One region of the Pseudocitrobacter sp. CD920760 genome, then DNA from elsewhere that is predicted to be linked to it. Evidence: riboswitches for the same ligand, from Rfam matches in the RefSeq annotation. Region 1 holds a riboswitch; the other holds the start of a gene.
The links. Region 1 has a riboswitch for cobalamin ahead of btuB (TonB-dependent vitamin B12 receptor BtuB). Riboswitches for the same ligand answer to the same signal wherever they lie in the genome.
Positions count from the first base shown of each region.

Region 2: it holds a riboswitch for cobalamin, as region 1 does, so the genes downstream of both, AC1MKH_RS15705 (cobyrinic acid a,c-diamide synthase CobB) here and btuB (TonB-dependent vitamin B12 receptor BtuB) in region 1, are expected to answer to the same signal.

Region 1 is NZ_CM173490.1:99,658-109,684, forward strand. It holds gene AC1MKH_RS00430 (glycoside hydrolase family 43 protein) at 1-161, opposite strand, end outside; gene AC1MKH_RS00435 (glycoside-pentoside-hexuronide (GPH):cation symporter) at 315-1,661, opposite strand; gene oxyR (DNA-binding transcriptional regulator OxyR) at 2,192-3,112, shown strand; gene sthA (Si-specific NAD(P)(+) transhydrogenase) at 3,095-4,495, opposite strand; gene fabR (HTH-type transcriptional repressor FabR) at 4,693-5,328, shown strand; gene AC1MKH_RS00455 (YijD family membrane protein) at 5,344-5,703, shown strand; gene trmA (tRNA (uridine(54)-C5)-methyltransferase TrmA) at 5,759-6,859, opposite strand; cobalamin riboswitch at 6,974-7,155, shown strand; gene btuB (TonB-dependent vitamin B12 receptor BtuB) at 7,222-9,090, shown strand; gene murI (glutamate racemase) at 9,035-9,886, shown strand.
Region 2 is NZ_CM173490.1:3,325,905-3,335,931, forward strand. It holds gene AC1MKH_RS15695 (cobalt-precorrin-8 methylmutase) at 1-526, opposite strand, end outside; gene cbiB (adenosylcobinamide-phosphate synthase CbiB) at 537-1,496, opposite strand; gene AC1MKH_RS15705 (cobyrinic acid a,c-diamide synthase CobB) at 1,493-2,872, opposite strand; cobalamin riboswitch at 2,971-3,146, opposite strand; gene AC1MKH_RS15710 (GHMP family kinase ATP-binding protein) at 3,262-4,122, shown strand; gene AC1MKH_RS15715 (DUF496 family protein) at 4,158-4,493, opposite strand; gene AC1MKH_RS15720 (FUSC family protein) at 4,660-5,718, opposite strand; gene sbmC (DNA gyrase inhibitor SbmC) at 5,809-6,282, opposite strand; gene dacD (serine-type D-Ala-D-Ala carboxypeptidase DacD) at 6,400-7,566, opposite strand; gene sbcB (exodeoxyribonuclease I) at 7,757-9,181, shown strand; gene tsuB (thiosulfate utilization sulfurtransferase TsuB/YeeD) at 9,214-9,441, opposite strand; gene tsuA (thiosulfate utilization transporter TsuA/YeeE) at 9,456-10,027, opposite strand, start outside.

The sequences.
Region 1 (10,027 bases):
GCATAACCACAAAATTCCCAGCTCATTAGATCTCGTGAGTGATAAATCCGAATCCCAGGAAACCACTCAAAGGTTGACGTTATGATATAGTAATCATCATCCCGCCGGCATATGCAGGGGTCTGGATGAAAACCTTTTAGTATAGGGTTGGTAATCGGCATTTGATGTTCCTTATTGTTATATATGTCTCATTTTCAAACCAGCCTCTACGCTGGCGATATGTATTTACTCGGATCAATTAATTTATTAAGTTCAACGGAATTCACTTGCTTGTCACTTTGAGTTTTCCTTATTTATTCCGTGTATAAATAACGTTAACTTATTTGCTGTTTCTGACGTTTTAACTTTAAGTTACTGGCAATGTCATTCACTGTCTTAGAATCAAGTTTGTAAATAAACAGTAAGGCAATTTGTAGTGCTGAAAAAACCGATGGAATGATACAGAAGATAGCTTTAACCATTAATGATACTGATTGATCTTGTATCACAACGCCTGGTTGATAATGTGCAAAATGTAGTGACCATCCAAGTAATGCGCCTCCAACAGCTAACCCCATTTTTATACCAAAAAGATATGTTGAAAAAATAAGGCCATCTAAACGATGTCCACTACGATACTCTTCATAGTCAACAACATCTGATGCCATTAACCACTGTAATGGATTTGTTAGATTATAGAAAAACATGAATAACATATTAAGGAAGAAGATAATTTCAATGTTGCTATTGGGTGTTAAGAATACAACTATATTAAGAATAATGTAGACTAAGACGGTTAACTTGCAGCTACTGATACGGTCATATTTGCCTAATAGTTTTGCTGACATCAATGAACCAAGCATTGCAGCAAGGCTACCATAGAAAACGAATTCTGGTGCCAATTCTGGGCGATCCATAACATATTTTACAAAATACATCATCGCGCCGACACGAATGGTGTTTGCCGCGTTTCCTACGATCTTGAATAATATGACAATACGCCATTGTGTGTTTTGGAAGAGCACTTTAATGTCTTCTCTGACATTTGAATGACTACCGCTATTGAGTTTTATATTTTCCTTCGTGAGGGTAAAGCAAAGTAGGAAGCATAGTACACCAAGCCCACCTAAAATAGCCATGGCACTGAAATAACCTTGTGCTTCATTTCCTTTACCAAGTATTTTTACTAATGGTAACGCGATACCGGAAACGATAAGCGCCGCGATAGCGGCCATAAAAAAGCGCCATGATTGTAATGAATGGCGCTCTGACGGCTCAGACGTAATGGTTGCGGGCATTGAGCAGTATGGAACATTGACGGCTGTATACACGAGTGTCAAAGCAATATATGTTGCTGTCGCATATATTACTCTCCCTGTATAACTCCAGTCTGGCGTGTAGAATGTCGCAGCTAAAATAATCCCGAATGGCACCGCACACCAGAGTATATATGGGCGGAACTGTCCATGACGAGTGCGAGTTCTATCAACAATCATTCCCATTAATGGATCAGTGATCGCGTCCAATAGTCTGGATACTAAGAATATTGTTCCCATTGCTGCAGCGGAAATGCCAAAAACATCAGTGTAGAAGTATGCCAGAAAAAGCATTGTCGGCTTTAAAACAAGATTTGATGCAGTATCGCCAAGGCCATAGCCTATTTTTTCTTTAAAGGTAAGCATAGATTTCTCCTGCTTTATATAGGGAAATTTACTATAGGCAGTTCAATCTTTTTCTGTCTTTTAATATATTTTGTTTCTGAGTTATGAAAAAAAATAAGTGTAATGATGATCACATTTATTGTTGATATTTTACGGAAATATAAAATAACAATGTTATTGTTTTATAATATAATTGGTGCAGATAAACATAAAGGTTGTGTTCTTTTTGGGCATTTAAACATATACCTGTCAGCAGAATTAGAATACACGAGAACTCATTATAATTACATCGCCGTAATGAACTTATGAACCATAGAGGTATTGTATTTCGTTATAAAAAAATGCGGACCTGAGGGTCCGCAAAAGTTCACGTTGGCTTTAGTTATTTCGAGTTTGAGAGAAACTCTGCGAAACATCACGGTGACTTCAAGGGTTAAGGAGGTACCGCTCCGTTTCTGTGTTGCATTATTGAACAGAAAGCTTGATAGGGATAATCGTTCATTGCTATTCTATCTATCGCCGCGAACTATCGTGGCAATGGAGGATGAATAATGAATATTCGTGATCTTGAATACCTGGTCGCGTTAGCCGAACACCGACATTTCCGTCGGGCGGCAGACTCGTGCCACGTCAGTCAGCCAACGCTGAGTGGGCAAATCCGCAAGCTGGAAGATGAGCTGGGCGTGATGTTGCTGGAACGCACCAGCCGTAAAGTGCTTTTCACCCAGGCAGGCTTGCTGCTGGTGGATCAGGCGCGCACGGTGCTGCGTGAGGTCAAAGTGCTCAAGGAAATGGCAAGCCAGCAGGGAGAGACCATGTCTGGTCCGCTGCATATCGGTTTGATTCCGACGGTCGGCCCGTACCTGCTGCCGCACATTATCCCAATGCTTCACCAGACTTTCCCAAAACTCGAAATGTACCTGCATGAAGCGCAAACGCATCAACTGCTGGCACAGCTCGACAGCGGTAAACTGGATTGCGCCATTCTGGCGCTGGTGAAAGAGAGCGAGGCGTTTATCGAAGTGCCTCTGTTTGATGAGCCAATGATGCTGGCGATCTATGAAGATCATCCGTGGGCCGAGCGCGATCGCGTGCCGATGTCCGATCTGGCGGGTGAGAAGCTGCTGATGCTGGAAGATGGTCACTGTCTGCGTGACCAGGCGCTGGGCTTCTGTTTTGAAGCGGGCGCTGATGAAGATACGCATTTCCGGGCAACCAGCCTCGAAACGCTGCGTAATATGGTGGCGGCAGGCAGCGGCATTACGCTGTTGCCGGCGCTGGCTGTGCCGAAGGAGCGTCGCCGCGATGGCGTTGTCTACCTGCCGTGCATTAAACCAGAACCTCGCCGCACCGTGGGCCTTGTTTATCGTCCGGGATCACCCCTGCGCAGTCGCTATGAGCAACTGGCAGAGGCTATCCGTGGAGCGATGGAAGGTCACTTCGACGAGAAAGCGTTACCAAAGGCGGTTTAAGCCATTAAGCGCCGCTACCCGATAGGCTTCGGCCATGGTCGGGTAGTTAAAGGTGGTGTTAACAAAGTACTCGATGGTGTTACCGCCGCCTTTTTGCTCCATGATCGCCTGGCCGATGTGAATAATCTCCGCCGCGCGTTCGCCAAAGCAGTGAATACCCAGAATCTCTTTCGTCTCCCGGTGGAACAGAATTTTCAGCGTTCCCACGTTCATGCCGACAATCTGCGCGCGCGCCAGGTGTTTAAACTGCGCCCGACCCACTTCATACGGCACTTTCATCGCCGTCAGTTGCTGTTCGGTTTTACCCACAGAACTGATTTCCGGAATGGTGTAAATCCCGGTTGGAATGTCTTCCACCAGGTGCGCCGTCGCTTCGCCTTTTACCATCGCGTGCGCGGCAATGCGGCCCTGATCGTAAGCGGCTGAGGCCAGGCTTGGATAGCCAATGACGTCGCCCACCGCGTAAATGTGCGGCAGCGCGGTCTGGTACATGCTGTTCACTTTTAACTGACCACGGCTGTCACATTGCAGGCCGATGTTTTCCAGCGCCAGTGAATCGGTATTCCCGGTGCGCCCGTTGGCGAACAGCAGACAGTCGGCTTTCAGTTTCTTGCCGGATTTCAGGTGCATGATGACGCCGTCGTCCAGACCTTCAATTTTCTCGTACTCTTCGTTGTGGCGAATCACCACACCGCTGTTCCAGAAATGATAAGAAAGCGAGTCCGACATCTCCTGGTCAAGGAACGCCAGCAGACGGTCGCGGGTGTTGATCAGATCTACTTTGACGTCCATTCCACGGAAAATGGAGGCGTACTCACAGCCAATCACCCCTGCGCCGTAGATAATGACGTGGCGTGGTTCGTGATGCAGGCTGAGGATCGAGTCGCTGTCGTAAATGCGTGGGTGGCTGAAATCAACATCGGCAGGGCGGTAGGGGCGCGAGCCGCAGGCGATGACGAATTTTTCCGCCGTCAGGGTTTCGACCGAGCCGTCCGGGCACTCCAGCGCCAGCGTGTGTTCGTCAACGAAATGCGCGTTGCCCTGCAAAATTTCGCAGTGATTACGCTCATAAAAGCCCTGACGCATGCGAGTCTGCTGATTAATCACGCTGTCAGCATGGTTCAGAATGTCGGCGAAAGAGGAACGGAGAAGTCGGGTGTGGTCGCTGTAAAGGGGGTTCTGGTTGAATTCAATAATACGGCTAACGGCATGACGAAGTGCTTTTGAGGGGATGGTGCCCCAGTGGGTACATCCGCCGCCGACATTATGATAACGCTCAATAACGGCGACACGCGCTCCCTGTTTCACCAGACCCATAGCAGCGCCTTCGCCGCCGGGGCCGGAACCAATTACTATTGCATCATAATCGTAGGAATTTGGCATGGTAAGGCTTACCTGTTCTTATACATAAAAGCAACAGAATCATAACATCTTCACCGGGATAACCCAATTATCATTGTGCTTTTTTCATGCAAAAGAGCATAAATCGCCCGTAAACAATCATTCACAAAGCAGTGTAAGTCGATTAGTTTTAATCTCTGGTATAGTGCCAACAAGGCATTTGGAAGGATTCAATCATCGTGATGGGCGTTAGAGCGCAACAAAAAGAAAAAACCAGGCGTTCGCTGGTGGAAGCAGCATTTAGTCAACTGAGTGCTGAGCGAAGCTTTGCCAGCCTGAGTCTGCGTGAAGTGGCTCGCGAAGCGGGCATTGCGCCAACCTCCTTTTACCGACATTTCCGTGATGTCGATGAACTAGGGCTGACGATGGTGGACGAAAGCGGCCTGATGCTGCGTCAGTTGATGCGCCAGGCGCGTCAGCGTATCGCTAAAGGCGGCAGCGTGATCCGCACCTCCGTATCGACATTTATGGAGTTCATTGGCAATAACCCGAACGCTTTTCGCCTGCTTTTGCGCGAACGTTCCGGCACGTCTGCGGCGTTTCGTGCTGCGGTTGCGCGCGAAATTCAGCACTTCATTGCGGAACTTGCCGACTATCTGGAAATCGAAAACCATATGCCGCGCGCGTTTACCGAAGCGCAGGCGGAAGCGATGGTGACGATTGTCTTTAGCGCAGGCGCGGAAGCGTTAGATGTCACGCCGGAACAGCGACGCCAGCTGGAAGAGCGGCTGGTGCTGCAATTGCGCATGATCTCGAAAGGTGCGTATTACTGGTATCGTCGCGAACAGGAAAAAACGACACATCATTCCGAATAAGGTGGAAGACGAGCAATGAAACAGTCAGGACAAGATAAAGGAACGCTGTTGCTGGCGCTGATCGCTGGCTTATCAATTAACGGAACTTTTGCGGCGCTGTTTAGCTCCATTGTGCCGTTCTCTGTATTCCCGATTATTGCGCTGGTGCTGACGGTGTACTGTCTGCATCAGCGGTATCAGAATCGCACGATGCCGGTGGGTTTGCCTGGCCTGGCGGCGGCCTGCTTTATTTTGGGCGTGCTGTTATACAGCACCGTGGTGCGCGCGGAATATCCGGATATCGGCTCTAACTTCCTGCCAGCGGTGCTGTCGGTGATTCTGGTGTTCTGGATTGGCGTGAAAATGCGTAATCGGAAGCACGAGATTTCTGAATAGCGCAATGCTGTATGCCGGATAAGGCCCTGACGCCGCATCCGGCAATACAAAGAGTCTATTTCTTCGTCAGCAGAACGCCGCACTCCATATGGTGCGTATACGGGAACTGATCAAACAGTGCCAGGCGCTCCACATTATGCGTCTGGCCTAATGTTTCAAGATTCTGACACAGCGTTTCCGGGTTGCAGGAGATATACAGAATACGCGGGTACGCCTGCACCATTTTCTCGGTTTCGCTATCCAGCCCGCTGCGCGGCGGATCGACAAAAATCGTTTCACACTGATAGCTTTTTAAATCAATTCCCTGCAAGCGGTTGAATTCCCGCACACCGTTCATCGCCTGGGTAAACTCTTCCGCCGACATGCGAATAATCTGCACATTATCAATGTGGTTCGCCGCAATGTTGTATTGCGCGGCGGCGACGGACGGCTTGGCGATTTCGGTTGCCAGCACGCGGTCAAAGTTGCGCGCCAGCGCCAGCGAGAAGTTGCCGTTCCCGCAGTAGAGTTCCAGCAAATCACCGGTTGAGTTTTCCGTGGCGTTGAGCGCCCACTCCAGCATCTGCACGTTCATTGCCGCGTTCGGCTGGGTGAAGCTGTTTTCCACCTGGCGGTAGATCATCTCTTTCCCGGCTACCGGCAGACGCTCGTCGATATAGTCCTGATCCAGCGCGATTTTCGTTTTCGTCGCGCGACCGATGATATGCACATTCAGGTTCTGCGCACGTAATGCATCGCGCAGCGCCTCCGCTTCCACACGCCATGCGTCGTCGAGCTTCTTATGGTACAGCAGAGAGACGATCGCCTGATTGCTTTGCGTAGACAGATAATCAATCTGGAACAGTTTGTGGCGCAGCGCGTGGTTATTACGCACGCCGTCCAGCATGGCGGTCATCAGCGTATTGATGAGCTCGCTGGCTGCCGGGAAGGAATCGACGCGAATGCGGCTTTTGGTCTGCTGATCGAAAATGATGTGGTACAGGTCGTCCCCATCATGCCAGATGCGAAATTCCGCACGCATGCGGTAATGACTGACTGGCGAGCGAAACACCTCCGGAACCGGCGCGTTGAACGGGGCCATCATCGTTTGCAGACGGACCACTTTCTCGGCCAGCTGCGCTTCGTATTGCTCGGTAGGAAGGTGTTCGGGGGTCATGATGCATCCTGAATAATAAAAGTACGCGGGGATTGTAGGGCCTGCTCAGGGGATGTCCAGCGATTGATGTTTTCCTAAATCGTGATGGCAGTCTGGACATCTATATGTAACTAAATGTAGCATCCGGGTTCCGGTCCTGTGAGTTAAAAGGGAATCCAGTGAAAATCTGGGGCTGACGCGCAGCGGTAAGGAGTGGTGGGATGAACGCATTTTGCAGACACTGCCTGAAAAGGTGGGAAGTCTTCATCCGGTAAACGCCCCCGAGCCCGAAGACCTGCCGGGTGACGTCGCACTGGGTTTTCATCATCGCGGGCTATCGATGAAACCGGCGGCATCCTTTTTCTATTGTGGATGCTTTAACAATGATTAAAAAAACTTCGCTGATGACGGCGTTATCCGTCTCGGCTTTTTCCGTTTGGGCGCAGGACAGCACTTCAGACACTCTCGTCGTAACCGCCAGCCGTTTCCAGCAACCGGTTAATACCGTCCTCGCACCGATGGATGTCGTCACCCGAGATGACATCGACCGCTGGCAGGCCAAAAATCTTAATGACGTCATGCGTCGCCTGCCGGGTGTGGATATCGCGCAATATGGTGGGATGGGGCAGAGTTCTTCGCTCTTTATCCGCGGTACTGAGACCAAGCAGGTTTTGGTGCTGGTCGATGGCATTCCGATGACCCGCCCCGGTATCTCAAATAACCCGGACCTGAACCAGATCCCGCTTTCGTTAGTTCAGCGCGTGGAGTACATCCGTGGGCCGCGCTCGGCGATTTATGGTTCCGGCGCGATGGGCGGGGTTATCAACATCATTACCCACTCTGACGAGGAACAATCGAAAATTTCCGCCAGCATGGGCTCTAAAGGCTATCAACAATACGATGGCACGTTGCGTCAGCGTTTTGGCGACACGGTAGCGACGGTGGCGGGTTCTTATGAAACCACCAAAGGGTTTGATGTGCAGCCGGGCTCGACCTGGAGCCACGACAACGACCGCGATGGCTTCCGCAATAAGACCTTCTGGGGTAGCCTGGAGCATAAATTCAACGATAGCTTCGATGGCTTCTTCCGGGGCCACAGCTATACCAATAATGTCGATTACGACCTGGGAAGCCCGCCGTACTCGCCTGCGTACAGCGCTGATGAAGAGCAGCTTTATAACCAGACCTGGGATACCGGCCTGCGATTCCATTCCGGAATCTACTCTTCTGAGCTTATCGCCAGCTATCAGAAGGTGAAGGACTATAACTACAGCAGTATTTATGGTCGTTATAAAGACGGCACGACGCTTGACCGCATGACCCAGCGCAATCTCCAGTGGGGGAACAACCTGATTGTCGGGCATGGTTCGGTAAGCGCCGGGGTAGACTGGCAGCAGCAGCGTTTGACCTCGTCGGATACGGCGATATCCGATACCTATAAGCGCGACAATACCGGGCTTTATCTTACCGGCCAGCAGCAATTTGGCGACGTGACGCTGGAAGCCTCTGGCCGTGAAGATCACGATGAGCAGTTTGGCTGGCACGGAACGTGGCAAACGGCGGCGGGCTGGCAGTTCGTTGAGAACTATAAAGTGACGTTATCGTATGGTACCGGCTTCCTGGCACCATCGTTAGGTCAGCAGTTTGGTTCTACACGCTTTGGTATCAGTTCGAATCCGGATCTGAAACCGGAAGAGTCAAAACAGTGGGAAGCCGGTCTGGAAGGTCTGACGGGGCCGCTGGACTGGCGTTTGTCAGCATATCACTACAAGATCTCTAACCTGATTACCTACTATTCCGACCCGGTTACCTATGACGGCGAGTACGCCAATATCAACTCGGCGACCATTAAAGGTGTGGAGTGGACCGGCAGTTTTGATACGGGGATCTTTAATCACCGCGTGACGCTGCAATATATGGACCCGCGTAACGACGAGAATGATGAAGTGCTGGCACGCCGCTCTAAGCGTCAGGCGAAATATCAACTCGACTGGACAATGTTTGATGTGGACATGGATGTGTCGTGGCAGTACTACGGTCGTCGCTACGATAACAACACGTCACAATACAACCCGAAACAGCAGGTTTTACCGAGCTACAGCACGGTTGATATTTCCGCGTCATATCCAGTCACCTCACAGCTCACAGTTCGTGGTAAAATAGCCAACCTGTTCGATAAAGATTACGAGACAGTTTATGGCTACCAAACTGCAGGACGGGAATACACCTTGTCTGGCAGCTACACCTTCTGAACCACGGCCTACCGTACTGGTGTTTGACTCCGGTGTCGGTGGGCTGTCGGTCTATGATGAGGTCCGTCAACTTCTGCCGGACCTTCATTACATCTACACCTTCGATAACGTTGCCTTCCCTTATGGGGAGAAAAGCGAAGAGTTTATTGTTGAGCGCGTGGTTGAGATTGTGACCGCCGTCCAGCAACGTTACCCGCTCTCCCTGGCGATTATCGCCTGTAACACCGCAAGCACAGTTTCTTTACCCGCCCTGCGCGAGAAGTTTGGCTTCCCGGTGGTCGGTGTGGTGCCGGCCATTAAGCCGGCGGCGCGTTTATCGGCGAACCGTATTGTCGGCTTACTGGCAACGCGTGGCACGGTGAAGCGTCCTTATACGCATGAGCTCATCGCCCGTTTTGCCAATGAATGCAAAATCGAAATGCTGGGTTCGGCCGAACTGGTGGAGCTGGCGGAAGCGAAATTGCATGGCGATCCCGTTTCGCTGGATGAGCTGCGTCGAATTCTGCGCCCGTGGCTGCGGATGCAGGAGCCGCCGGATACGGTTGTGCTTGGCTGCACACATTTCCCGCTGCTGCGCGATGAACTGCTGCAGGTGCTTCCGGAAGGCACGCGGATGATCGATTCCGGCGCGGCGATTGCGCGTCGAACGGCCTGGCTGCTGGAACATGAAGCGCCAGATGCGAAATCGACGGAAGAGAATAAAGCATTTTGCATGGCGTTGACGGCGGAGACTGTACGACTTTTACCCGTTTTACAGCGCTACGGCTTCGAAACGCTTGAAAAACTGCCAGTTTAAGGCGGTTTTGCTCAAAAAAGAGACGGTTGAAAAGTTTTTTTTAAACAGGGGTTGTCAACGTCTCAGAACTCCCTATAATGCGCCTCCACTGACACGGAACAACGGCACGCAAGCCGCCGGGTCAGCGAGGTTCTTAAGAGA
Region 2 (10,027 bases), 2.0 Mb from region 1:
TCAGCGCGTCTTTGGATTCCGCGGCACCGACAAAACCAACCGGTACGCCAACCACACCGCTGACCGGCACGTTCAGCTCCAGCAGGCGGAACAGCGCGGTCGGCGCGTTGCCGAAGACAAAGACTTTCTCACCCTCTTCGCGCACGGCGATATCCACGGCGGCCATCGAACGCGTCATGCCCTGCGCTTTGGCTTCGCGCACCACGCGCGGGTCGCTGATGTAGCAGCGGCATTCGCCGCCAAAGCTTGCCAGCAGCGGTTTGTTAATCCCCGATAGCGCCATGGTGGTGTCGGTGTAGAGCGTGCAAGGGCGACTCAGGGCTGCCGTCAGACGCGCCAGCGCATCCGGAGAAAACCACAGAATATCCAGCCACTCGAAATCAGCAGTGGTATGAATGACGCGCTTGACGATGGCTTCGTGTAGCGGACTGGCAAACTGACAATCGGGCCGCGTTTCGCGAATAATCTCGCCGATAATGTCAAAGCTTTTAGCCTCAATGGCCTGCGGCTGGCGAATGTAATCCATGTGCTACTCCTCAGGCCGCGCCCATCACCAGCCACCGGACTGCCATAAACAGCACCAGCGCCAGCGTGGAAGCAACCCACATCAGTCGAATCGTTCGGGAAATATCGTCTACGGCAATGTCGCGTTGCTCGTCACCGATCCACGGCTTCTCAACGCGCTCACCAAAATAGTCATTCGGCCCGCCCAGGCGGATGCCCAACGCCCCGGCGACGGTCGCTTCAGACCATGCGCAGTTGGGGCTGCTGTGGTTATGGCGATCGCGCCAGCCAATGCGGAACGCGGCAGCGGCGTTGTCGCGGCAAAGCAGAGCGGCGGCGCTGAGCAGCAGCCAGCTCAGGCGCGCGGGAATGAAGTTGGCGACGTCGTCCAGCCGGGCGCTCACCATACCAATCGCGCGGTATTTTTCATGTTTGTAGCCGACCATGGAGTCCAGCGTATTCACCGCTTTATAAGCCATCGCCAGCGGCGCACCGCCGAGCAGCAGGAAGAAGAGCGGCGCGATGATTCCGTCGACGCTGTTTTCGGCGACGGTTTCAACCACCGCACGGTTGATTTGCGCAGGTTGAAGTTGCGAGGTATCCCGCCCCACAATCCACGACAGTTTTATCCGGCTTTGTGCTAAATCACCCGCGCGTAGCGGTTGTTCAACGTCGCGGGCCGCATTCGCCAGACAGCGCCCGGCCAGTACCGTGAAGATCATCCAGACCTCCACTGCCCAGCCTAGCCACGGATGTATCGCGTAAGCCAGCGCCAGTACGCCCCAGGCGACAGCCCAGCTCAGACCGACCACCACCAGCCACATCACACCGCCGCCAATCCGCAACGCGCGGTCACTGTGGCAATAGCGGCGCACCGTTTTTTGTACGCGGGTGATAAGGGAGCCTATCCAGCGCACCGGGTGAGGCCAGCTTTGCGGGTCACCAATAAGCAGGTCGAGTATCCAGGCGATACACCAGGCAAGCAGGGTCATTGGGCGCTCCTTGCCGCATTCAACCAATGCGCGAGCATCATCGGGCGCTGGGCGAAATGAATATGCAGATAGCTGGCGAAGGTGTTACCCACCTGCCAGCCACCGGACCAGGTTTGCAGGATTTTCCCGTCGCGTACTTTGCGGCAATCCAGCACTGCCGGCGTTTCCGGCGTGAAATCGGAGTAGTGAAATTCGTGCCCGCGAAGCCATTCCCCCGCCGCCGCCAGCAGCGTATTTTCCCGCGCCTGCGCCTCGCAGTAGCCAAAGCGCGTCAGCCGTTTGCCCATTTTGCTGTGACCGGGAATGATATTCGCCATGAGATGAGTTGTACCCTGCGCATCTTCCAGCGAGCTGCCCAGATACATCAGGCCGCCGCATTCGGCGTAGATAGCCACGCCGCGTGCATGTGCCTTGCGCAACTGATTGAGCATCGGCTGATTTGCCGCCAGCGCCTTCGCGTGGATCTCCGGATACCCGCCGCCGAGCCAGATCATCTGGCATTCCGGTAGCACGTTATCGTGAAGTGGGCTAAAGCGGACGATGTCGACGCCTGCACGTTTAAGCAGCGCAATGTTGTCCGGGTAGTAAAAATTGAAGGCTTCATCATCGGCCAGCGCAAGCGTCAGACGCTCACCTTCGCCCACCGAGGGTATTGGCGGCCATTCGCCCTGCGGCAGGGTTTTCATCTCGCTCAGGGTCAGCAGTTTTTCGATATCGAGCGTGCGTCCCAGCGTGTCGGCAAAATCTTGCCACGGTTGCTGTTCAACAACCGACTCCCGCGCCGTCACCAGCCCGAGATGCCGCTCCGGCAACGCGACGCCCGCCACGGTGGGCACATAACCCATGACCGGCAATGTGCAGTAGCGCTCAATGGCGGATTTGAGAAGCTGGAAATGGCTGTCGCTGTTGACGCGATTGACAATCACGCCAGCGATATTCAGAGAGGGATCGAAGTGCTGAAAACCCAGCACGGTTGCCGCAATCGAGGTTGAGACCGCTTTGCCGTCCACCAGCAAAATGACCGGGCAACCGAGCTGTTTTGCCATCGCAGCGGTGCTGCATTGATTGGGGTCGATACCGAGGCCATCGTACAGCCCCATCACGCCTTCAATCACCGCGATATCGGCATGCTGCATCTGTTCGCTGAACAAGGCGTTCAGCGCAGGCGCGGGGATCATGAAACTGTCGAGATTACGCGACGCCACGCCGGAAATCGCCGTATGCCAGCCGGTGTCGAGGTAATCGGGCCCGACTTTCCACGGCTGCACTCGCCATCCGCGCTGTTTCAGCACATTCAACAAGCCAAGCGTTACCGTGGTTTTACCACAGCCGCTACCGGTGCCTGCCAGAATAAATGCGTGATGCTTTGCCGCCATGCCCTGATCCTGCTCAGGGTGGTAGGGGTACGTCGAGATGCGCGTGTTCCCGGTCTGCCGACCGCACGCTTCTGAGCAACCCACTTCCCACCGAAGTTGTTGAGATGTACCGACAGGCAGGTCTTCTGGCTTAGCGTCGTTCTCGCCCGTCCTTCCCAATCTCACGATCAGTGGTATTTACGGGTTCGTCAGCATTACAGCAGCGGGGGCTGCGAGGGATTTACACCCTCTTCCCTGACACATTACGTGTCTGACCTATCGGCTTAATTACGGAGTCAGTGTAGCGCTCATACTCCGTTGCAATTTTGCGCTAAAACAATCTATTGCGCCGCAGCGGTTTATTCAATTTATAATACCGACCTGGAAAATAGGGCTAATAAGGTGACAGCGTGGCCGTTGCACAATGCCCCGCATCCTGCGGGGAACTGATTCAGGGCTGGATCCAGGGAAGTGAGAAATTAATCTCCTGCCCGGTTGGGCTTTACAGCACCGTGGAAGTTAAAGCCGGTAAACCGGCTGATGATGAACGTCCGCTGACGCGCGCAATGGTCAATCAGTTGCTGGCTCTGTGGGAACTTCCGGCGGAGTGGAGCCAGCAGTTGCGCATTAATCTGCACTCATTCATTCCGGTCGCCAAAGGGATGGCCAGCAGTACGGCAGATATTGCCGCCACCGCTGTCGCCACCGCGCGCTATTTTGATAAAACACTCTCTGAACAGACGCTGGCACAGCTTTGCGTTAACCTTGAGCCCACCGATAGCACGCCTTTTCGCCAGTTGACGCTGTTCGATCATAATCAGGGCCATGCGCAAACCGCCGGTTCGCAACAACCGCAGCTCGATATTCTGGTGCTGGAAAGCCCACATACGCTACAAACCGCAGACTATCACCGCCTCGACAGGCATGCGGCACTGCTTACCGGCGCACCCCAACTGGAGCAAGCCTGGCAAAAAACCCGTCAGGCATGTGAAACAGGCTGTGCCAGCCTGCTGGGGGAAGCCGCGACGCTTAGCGCTATCGCCAGCCAGTTAATTTTACCGAAACCGGGTTTTCAGCGCGTGCTGGATATTGTGGCGCGTTTTTCACTGTATGGCGTGAGCATCGCACACAGCGGAAGCGTGATGGGATTAATGCTCGACAGGACGAAACACGATGTAGATGCCGTGATGGTTGAGCTGGAGAGAAACGAGGGCAATACGTTGTGGCCGAAAAAGTATTTGCTGCCCATGGTGGAAGGCGGCGTCAGATAGCATTCAGGCGGCACGGAGGCCGCCTGATGAAAAAATTACTCAGCTTTCGGCTCAGCAACCTTCTGTTCGCCCATCGCTTTCAGCTTTTTAGAGATGTCGCGACGTTCTTTAGAAATTTCGGCATTTTTGATGATGTAATCATCAACGCGATCTTCGTAATCGCTCTTCATGCTGGCAATGATGCCCTGAATCGCTTCAACGCTCATGCCCGGTTTGATGTAGTCGCTAAGGTTGTCCAGCAGCAGTACGCGCTTCTGGTTGTCACGGATCTTTTTCTCAACGTCCTGAATTTCACGCTGCAGTTTGTTTTTACGACGGAACAGACGAACAAACTCCAGTACATCCTGAAATGAAGGCTTAGTTGTTTCCATTTTTACACCCCTGATATTTGAGACTCGGATTCGTAAATACAACGACTATAAGACTATATATACGTATAGGCGCTGCTAATGACAATGGTTTTTACCTGTCCCTCATCATAACCCTAAACGCTGCTGAATCGAAACAACCCAAGGTCAAAGGTGTTGCATTCGTCGCTTATTTACGCAGCGCACGGCAGATAAGCAGGGATAATAGCTCAAGCTGACGCGCCAGCTCCATGCTTAGCCAAACGTAGCCATGAATGGGCGTTTCCACCAAATGAGTGCTTTTATGCTCTGTCAGCAACTGGCGTAGCTCATCGACGATCTCGTTGAGTTTTTCCGTGTTCGCTTTAACCGGCTGGGGGTTACCCTCGTACAGCGCGTGGGCGATGGTTAAGAGCGTTTGCTGCGTCATCTGCTGCGTTTCGCGCAGCGTATGGGCGTTAAGCATTAAAAAGTGGCTTTCGCGAGACGCCCAGTGCGCGTTGATTTGCAGCTCGAGCATGCAAACGAGGTTGCGGCTCACGGTCTGAATACCTTCAAATACCGATTTCTGGATATGTGTTTCTTTGCTGGCAGGTGTAATCAGCCCACGGATTTTCACCACATCGTTGAGCACCGTTTGCAGGTGCTTTTCCAGATGCGGCCGCTCCACCAGGTTGGGTGAAAACCCGGCCTGATAGAGACGATTAAACTGGGTCACAAATGTCGCCATCTGGATGCGCCAGTGGATAAACGCCCGCTGCGGCCAGACGCCAGTGAAAAGCATCGCCAGCAGCGAACCGAAGATAACGTCGCCGCTTCGCCACAATGCAGTGTGCAGGTCTCCCGGCGGCGCGCCGACGACCACGCCCAGCGTAATGCCAATCAACAGTGCCTGATAGGGCCGTTTCCCGAGCGTCAGCCAGCCGCACAGGAACATTGCCCCGGCGCACCACATCAGCATCAGCGGTAAAGAAATGAGTTCAAGCTTAAGCGCAATCAAACCCAGCGCCGAGCCGAGGATAGTGCCGCCAATACGCTGGAAGGCGCGCGGCACCACGTTTCCCCAGAACGAGATGGGCCCCATGATAACCACGAGAGTAATCAGCGGCCACGACCCTTCCGGAATGTCAAAAATACGTACAATCAGAAAGGCCAGCACAAATGCCAGGGCGATACGAATGCCGTGCACCACACGATAATTGCGGTATAGCCGAATTTCAAAAGGACTGAGTGACTTATCAGGACGCAAACCGGTTCTCCGGCAGAACGAAAGAGCGCAATTGTACCTGCTTTTGCCCGGCTCGCATCATGGGGCGAAAAAAATCTTTCACCTTCATTTTCAGGCCGCGTTTCGCGCCACCGCAACGTACATCTCAATATCCCAGTAGCCGTCCTGATTGCCGTCGTTGAGATAGCGTTCGAAGCAGGGCTTGCCATCAATGTGATACGCATTGTCTTTCAGCAACGCGTCAAAGAATTGCAGCCACGGCGTGGAAAAATCATGCTCAACCACCCGGGCGCTGGCAACCGCGTACTCGCCGCCATCAATATGGGTGAGGATGACGCCCTCGCTATTGGGCGGCAATGTGAAGTCGTCAGCCACCGTCACTACCGTATTGCAGCGCAGTTTTTCAGGCGGCACTTCATCGGGGTTATCAAAATAGACCGCTATCCACTCCTTCGCCGGAATTGACTGGCCGTCTACCCACATCATCAGTTGCTCAAAACCTTGCTTAACGGTGTCTTCCCACGGGCCAACCATATGGAAACCGGCGACGGTACGGGCATGAACATGTTCGATACTGTAGTGCATAGATCCCCCTGAGACGGAATTTACTGTATATAGATACAGTAAAATATAGCAGTGCCTTACCTGATAGTATGTGCACTGCTTCACATTGTCGCCAGGGGAATGACGGTGATGTCAGCGTTACGCTTTGTGATGGAAATAGTCGCTCAGGCGCGAGAACATCCCGCCCTTTTTGACGCTTTCCAGCGTGACCAACGGCCAGTGGGCGACGATCTTATCGCGGTCGTAAAGCTGAATTTCCCCCACGCGCTGATGCGCGGCGATAGGCGCTTCCAGCTCTTTGCCGTCCAGCACGTATTTCGCCTTAATGTTGGGAATTTCCTTCTTCGGCAGCGCCAGCCAGAAATCCTGATCGGTGCCGAGCTCAATCGTCTCTTTATCACCGTACCAGATGCGTTCAGTGCCCACTTTTTTACCGTTTTGCAGCACCTGCACGGTGTCGAAATTCTGTTGTCCCCAGTGCAGCAACGTGCGCGCCTGTTCTTCACGCCCTTTCGGGCTATCTGCGCCCATGACCACCGCAATCAGCCGGCGTTTGCCGTCTACCGCCGAGGCGATCAGGTTAAAGCCCGCGCCGGAGGTATGCCCGGTTTTCAGGCCATCAACGTTCATGGTTTTATCCCACAGCAGCCCGTTACGGTTCTGCTGCGTGATACCATTCCACGTCAGGCTTTTCTCGCTGTACATGTGATAAAAATCAGGCTCGCCGTGAATGATCGCACGTGACAATACGGCAAGATCGTAAGCAGAACTGTGCTGCCCTGGCGCATCCAGGCCGTGAACCGTTTCAAAATGGGTATCGCGAAGTTTCAGCGTTTCCACATAATGATTCATCATGGCGACGAACTGCGGCTGGCCTCCGGCGATATAATCCGCCAGCGCGACGCAGGCGTCGTTCCCGGAATCGACAATCAGGCCACGACTCAGATCGTGCACGCTGACGCGATCGCCCTCTTTCAGGAACATCAGCGACGAACCATCAAATACCGGATTACCTTTCGCCCAAGCATCACGGCCCACGGTGACGATGTCATCCGGCGTAATGCGGTGGCTGTCGATGGCGCGATCCACCACATAACCGGTCATCAGTTTGGTGAGACTCGCCGGATTGCGCTGCTGGTGCTCATTTCCAGCGGTCAAAATTTGTCCGGTGGTATAATCCATTAATACCCAGGAACCGGCTTTAATCGCCGGCGGCGTGACGGGAGGAACCGCGCTGTCAGTAGCAAAGGCGCAAGAAATACTCGAAGCGAGCAAAGATACAGCAATAAACAAACGGGCTTTCAACAGCAAATCCTCAGCAATTTCAAAATCGTCGTCCTTTTTACGGAATCTCCCACTTTCATACAGCCATTAATTGCAAGAAAATATGACATAACCTGAATCGGCCTCGAAAAACCGCCCTTCTGATGGCCCTGTAAATCGTTTACCATGGTGTTAATTCGCCCGCTCGCTTATCAGGGATTACGTTAAGACCATGCAAGAACCTGCCAACACCCCCGGATTCCTTTTCCACGATTACGAAACCTTCGGCACCAGCCCGTCGCTGGATCGCCCGGCTCAGTTTGCCGCCATTCGTACCGATAACGATTTTACTATCGTCGGGGAGCCCGAGGTCTTTTACTGTAAACCGGCAGACGACTATCTGCCGCAGCCGGAAGCGGTGCTCATTACGGGCATTACCCCACAGGAAGCGCGCGCGAAGGGCGATAACGAAGCTGCGTTCGCTCGCCGCATTCACGATCTGTTCACCGTCCCAAATACCTGCGTGTTGGGCTATAACAATGTACGGTTCGATGATGAAGTCACGCGTAATATCTTTTACCGCAACTTCTACGATCCTTACGCCTGGAGCTGGCAAAACCATAACTCGCGCTGGGATCTGCTGGACGTAATGCGCGCCTGTTACGCCCTGCGCCCGGAAGGGATCAACTGGCCAGAGAACGCAGACGGCCTGCCGAGCTTCCGCCTGGAACATCTGACCAAAGCCAACGGTATCGAACACAGCAACGCTCACGACGCGATGGCCGATGTGTATGCCACCATCGCCATGGCGAAACTGGTGAAAACCCAGCAGCCGAAGCTGTTTGACTATTTATATGCCTATCGCAGCAAGCAAAAACTGACCACACTGATTGACGTGCCACAGATGAAACCGCTGGTGCATGTGTCGGGGATGTTTGGCGCCTGGCGCGGTAATACCAGTTGGATTGCCCCGCTGGCCTGGCATCCGGACAACCGCAATGCGGTGATCATGGTGGATCTGGCCGGCGATATCTCTCCGCTGCTGGATCTGGACGCCGATACTCTGCGTGAACGCCTCTACACGCCGAAAGCCGAGCTGGGTGATACCTCACCGGTTCCGGTGAAACTGGTGCATCTGAATAAATGCCCGGTGCTGGCCGTCGCGAATACCCTGCGCCCGGAAGATGCTGAACGCCTGGGCATTAACCGCCAGCACTGTCTGGATAATCTTAAAGTGCTGCGCGAAAACCCGCAGGTGCGCGAAAAAGTGGTGGCAATCTTCGCCGAAGCCGAGCCGTTCGTGCCCTCACCGAATGTCGATGCGCAACTTTATAACGGCTTCTTCAGCGATGCCGATCGGGCCGCGATGAAAATTGTGCTGGAAACCGAGCCGCGCAACCTGCCCGCGCTGGACCTTACCTTTGCCGATGCGCGCATAGAGAAACTGCTGTTTAACTATCGGGCGCGTAATTTCCCCGGTTCGCTGGATGAGCAAGAGCAAATGCGCTGGTTAGAGCATCGCCGCGATGTCTTTACGCCGGAATTTTTGCAGGCCTATATGCAGCAACTGGAAGCGCTTTACGCGCAGTATGAAGGGAACAGTGAGAAACTGGCGCTGCTGAAAGCGCTTTATCAGTACGCGCAGGAAATTGTTTAACGAAACGCCCCGCACTTGCGGGGCGCACTCTATCAGGCTTTCTGAACGGTGATGCTCCAGGCGGCATCGCCCGCCTGCTGGAAATCAGTCACGGTGTGCCCCTCTTCCGCCGCCCACTGAGGAATCGCTTCCGTCGCCTGGGTGCAGTCGAATTCAATCACCAGCTGGTCGCCGCTGGCCATTTCTGCCATTGCTGCTTTTGCTTCAATCAATGGGAACGGGCACACCTGGGTGACCACATCGAGTTTTTTTACCGTCATCTTTTTTACTCCTGTTATGCCGTAGCGGTTTTCAGCTTCGCTTTACGCTGCGGACGCACATACAACATCCACGACGCGGTCCACACGCCGAGGATCATAAATACCAGGCCAATCCAGCCCTGCCAGGTCATCATCGCGGTCATCACCAGGCCGTTACCGATCGAGCAACCGCCCGCAATGCTGGCGCCGAAGCCCATCAGTACGCCGCCGGAGGCACTGCGCAGCGTGGTGCTGGCATCGGCGGCACGCACGCGGAACTCGCGGCTACCTTTGGCTGCGATAAAGGAACCGAGGAAAATACCCAGCACCAGGAAAACGCCCCAGTTAACGTATTTGCTTTCACCAGAAACGAGGAATTGCAGAATGTTGGCGGTCGGCGAGGTGATGCCCAAACCGAACATACGCCCGGTGGCTTCGCTCAGCGGCCATGCCAGCAAAGCAATAAACCCAATCAATACGGCGGTGACAAACGGATGCCAGCGTTTTTCAAACAACAAATGCGCCAGCCCCGTACGGCGTGACGGCAGTGACGCAACCTTCAGCTTCGGCTTGCGTAACTCTTTGCTGACCAGCCAGAGGGTGGCGA